Regions from separate parts of the Neobacillus sp. MER 74 genome, predicted to be linked through region 2. Evidence: riboswitches for the same ligand, from Rfam matches in the RefSeq annotation. Region 2 holds a riboswitch; the other holds the start of a gene.
What was found. Region 2 has a riboswitch for S-adenosylmethionine ahead of M3610_RS07765 (methionine ABC transporter ATP-binding protein). Riboswitches for the same ligand answer to the same signal wherever they lie in the genome.

Region 1 (2,204 bases), on a different contig from region 2:
CGGGGGTAGAATGCCAGGTTTTTATAGAGTAGCTGATAACATGACACCGGAGCAATATTTAGCATCAATTATAACGGGAGAATTAAAGGATCCTGTCATTACATTTTTGCTGCGCTGCGGCCGTGTCCCGGTAGGAATTATTGAAAACTATCTAGAGGATGAGGAATCCTGTAACAATGCTGTATTAATGGAATGGAAAAATCCTTTTAAATAATTGGGGGGGATATTTATGGATTATATTAGAATCACAAGTATAGATGATCCGAATTTTAGAAAACTGCATAACTTAATGGGAGAAATTTTCCCGCCAGAAGAAGTCCTGGCATATGAGCTATGGAAAGAGCCATTAGAAGATCCGAGTATTCGGGTATTCGTGGCAGTCGATGGCGATAAAGTCTTAGGTGCAACTGAATACCGTTATTATCCTGATTGGAATATTGCCATGACAGATTTTACGATTATAGGTAAACCTGGCCTAAGCCTTGGTCGATTTTTAGCTCAAAACCGGTTAAAGGATTTACAACAATTAGCAAATAAAAATGGAAAAGAGCTTCACGGAATGTTTGCAGAAATATACGATCCTTACAGAGTTGAACATCACGAATTTGGCGGCGTAAAGGTTATGGACCCTTATGTGCGACGTGAAGTGCTTTCCCATTTGGGTTACAAGCGGTTAGATTTCTCATATGTTCATCCATCCTGGGAAAATAATGGGGAAGCCGTAACTGGGCTAGATTTATGTTTCATGCCATTAGACGATGAGCTTAAATCTCTCCCAACTAATCTTGTAAAGGATTTCCTAACAACCTATTACTCCATACTTTCAAACAAACCGAAGGAATGGTTAGAAATGATAGACCGTCTAGGAGACAAGGGAGAAGTAACCCTGTTACCTTTGTAAAAAAAAGAAATTTCAAATAATATTGACATCTACAAAGGATTCAACTAGAATTCTCTTTATAACTTGGAAATTTAATCAAACAATTACATAAAACTCTTATCCAGAGCGGCGGAGGGACTAGGCCCGATGAAGCCCGGCAACCATCAAGGTAAATCTTGAAAAGGTGCTAATTCCTGCAGGTTATTTGCCTGACAGATAAGAGGAGGAAACTAACCCTCTTCTTATGAAGAGGGTTTTTTTCTATTTAGCCATGTCTATTATAAATGAAGGGTGGATCAATATGTCTGTGATAAAAGTAGCGATTCTAGGTTTCGGAACAGTCGGGGAAGGTGTTTATAGAACGATTCAATCCCATGCAGAAGAACTTGAGGGAGTATTAGGAAAAAGGGTCGAAGTCGCAGCTGTACTAATTAGAAATAAGCATAAAAAGAGAAATATTAATGAAGATGTATTAGTCACTGCAGATTTCAATGAAATTTTAAGTCTACCTCAACTTGATGTTATTGTCGAAGCAATCGTCAATAAAGAACCCACTTTTACATTTTTAAAACAAGCGATTCAAAAAGGATGTCACATAATTACAGCTAATAAAGAAATGTTTGCACACCACGGGAATGACCTGCTCGAGTTAGCAAAGCATCATAATGTTTCAGTAGGTTACGAAGCGACAGTTGCGGGTGGTATACCTGTTATTCAAACCTTAAGGCAGCTATTAAACGTAAACCGTGTTCATCACGTGCAAGGCATACTAAATGGAACATCGAATTTCATCTTAACGGAAATGCGTGAGAAGAAGCAGTCCTTTGCTGACGCTCTAAGTTTAGCACAAGCAAAGGGGTTTGCTGAAGCAGACCCAACCAATGATGTCGAAGGCTTTGATGCTTTTTATAAAACAATGATTCTAAGCAGAATTGCATTTGGTGAGGAACCAAATTGGGAGGATGTAGAACGAGAAGGGATTACTTCAATTACAAGTGAATTAATCGAGGCAGCTGAAAGACTTGGACTTAGGTTTAAACTTATTGCAAGTATAAGTAAGAAAGGTGATCAAATTAAGGCCGCTGTTAGACCAGTCCTTGTTGGAAAGTCTCATCCTTTTTATTCTATTGAAGGGGTAGAAAATGCCGTTAATGTTTACACGGATCTTGTTGGTAGTATTACATTACAAGGACCAGGTGCCGGCATGTTTCCAACAGCAAGTGCAGCAATCGAAGATTTAGTTTATGTCTGTCAAAATAAGCGGATAAATAAGTATTTCACAAAGACGCCAGCATTTCATTTAGGAGATAAAAAAGAGCATGCA
Region 2 (2,204 bases):
CCAAGCAGGATACCAAGAATAAATGTAGCCACAACGGAAATCCCTGTCATATAAAGAGTTTGTCTCGTTGCTTCCCACATTGCCGGCCAATCAAAATCTTCGAAATACGGTTTACTATTCACTTGTAACCACCTCCACTCCTACTTGCTGTGAACGAATATAGTCGACTGCCTTATTGACTTCTGCTTCGTCCCCATCAATATGAATGAATAAGGTTCCATAGGACCCGCTTTGGGTTTGTGAAATCTTCCCTTGCAAGATATTAACGGTCACGTTATTATGTCGAATGACATTTGTAATGATCGGCTGTTCAACAGACTCCCCAATAAAAGTTAGTTGAACAATTTGACCGGAACGATAACGTTCAATTAAATGTTCAGCAGTTTCTTTCGTTTCTTCTGGTTCGGTTACCTGCTGGACAAATCGTTTCGTAATCGACTGCTGTGGATTTTTGAATACATCTAATACTTGTCCAAGTTCGACGACCCTTCCACTTTCCATGACGGCAACCCGGTGACAAATCTTGCGGATTACATGCATTTCATGGGTAATAAGAACAATAGTCAGACCGAGCCTTTTATTTATATCAACTAACAATTCCAAAATAGAATCGGTCGTTTGTGGGTCGAGGGCAGAAGTAGCTTCATCACAAAGAAGTACTTTCGGATTGTTGGCAAGCGCCCTTGCAATCCCAACACGTTGCTTTTGTCCGCCGCTTAACTGGGATGGATAAGCATTCTCTCTACCTTCCAGGCCGACTAATTTAATTAGTTCACTAACTCTTTTTTGGCGCTCAGGACTTTTGATGCCTGCAATTTCTAAGGGAAAAGCAATATTTTCACTAACGGTTCTTGACCACAATAAGTTAAAATGCTGAAAAATCATACTGATCTCTTGCCGGGCTTTTCGAAGTTCAGCCCCTTTGATTTTTGAAACCACGCGGCCAGCAACGGTTACGGTCCCACTGGTCGGCAGTTCCAAACCATTTAACATTCTAATCAATGTACTTTTACCAGCACCACTGTATCCAATTACCCCGAAAATTTCACCATCTTGAATTTCAAGGTTTACATCATCAACAGCTCTAAGCTGACCCTGTTTGGAGGGAAAAATTTTCTGAACACTTTTTATAGAAATCATTGTATCACCTGCTTTTTATCCAATTTACCTTAAAATTCTGAAAGATTTTTCTTGTAATATACCGTTTAATCTAATATAGGGTTTGACTTTTTTTACGAAAAGATTCTATGTTATCAAAATAAAAAGCCTTTCTGCGCAGGCAGAAAGGCATCATAAATAATAATCCTTTCTCCCATCTTCCAAAGCAAACGCTTTGTGTGAATTGGCACCATTTCAATAATAAATATTGACGGTTGCCGGGCTTCATCGGGCACATCCCTCCACCTCTCTTGATAAGAGTATCAATTCCTATATTTAATTCAAACGTGAATTTGTTTAAGTAACTATATTACAAAAGTATCGTATCACGGATAAAAAGGGGTGTCAATGAAAATAGTTTCTTATTCAAAAAAATAAGTTTTAGGCATTAACGTTTAATGAAGTTAAACCAGTTGCCGAAACAATAGCCGACTCTAGGTCTTCAATTAGATCTTCTACATTCTCGATCCCGATGGATAGGCGAATTAAATCCTCTGTTACACCTGCAGCGATCAGGCCTTGGGCATCTAATTGCTGGTGAGTGGTGCTGGCCGGATGAATAATTAAACTTTTTGCATCACCAACATTGGCCACATGTGCCCAAAGTGTGATGGAATCAATTAATTTAGCCCCTGCTTCTTTTCCGCCTTTAATTCCGAATACCACCATCGAACCGGCACCTTTTGGTAGATACTTTTTAGCTAGTTCATAATCAGGATGGGATGGATGACCAGGATAGGAAACCCATTCTACGGCAGGATGGTTAGTTAAGTAATCGACGACTTCTTTAGTATTTACGACATGCTCCTTCATCCGGACATGCAGAGTTTCAAGCCCAAGGACAAACTGGAAGGAATTTTGCGGACTTAATGCCGGCCCTAGATCACGAAGCAATTGGACACGTGCTTTGATAATATAAGCCACCGCGCCTAGGGCTTCTGCATAAACCAAATCATGGTAGCTTGCGTCTGGTGTTGTAAAGCCTGGGAATCTTGGAGAATTCCAATCGAATTTACCGCCATCAACAATAATTCCGCCCGTTGTCG

Region 1: linked by a shared signal. The riboswitch ahead of M3610_RS10725 (homoserine dehydrogenase) and the one ahead of M3610_RS07765 (methionine ABC transporter ATP-binding protein) in region 2 are both predicted to bind S-adenosylmethionine.

Annotation. Positions count from the first base shown of each region.
Region 1 covers NZ_JAMAUV010000005.1:28,401-30,604, reverse strand. Annotated here, with positions in the region: gene M3610_RS10735 (GNAT family N-acetyltransferase) at 1-214, shown strand, start outside; gene M3610_RS10730 (GNAT family N-acetyltransferase) at 230-901, shown strand; SAM riboswitch class I at 995-1,103, shown strand; gene M3610_RS10725 (homoserine dehydrogenase) at 1,182-2,204, shown strand, end outside.
Region 2 covers NZ_JAMAUV010000003.1:213,216-215,419, forward strand. Annotated here, with positions in the region: gene M3610_RS07760 (methionine ABC transporter permease) at 1-80, opposite strand, end outside; gene M3610_RS07765 (methionine ABC transporter ATP-binding protein) at 115-1,140, opposite strand; SAM riboswitch class I at 1,310-1,419, opposite strand; gene M3610_RS07770 (O-acetylhomoserine aminocarboxypropyltransferase/cysteine synthase family protein) at 1,540-2,204, opposite strand, start outside.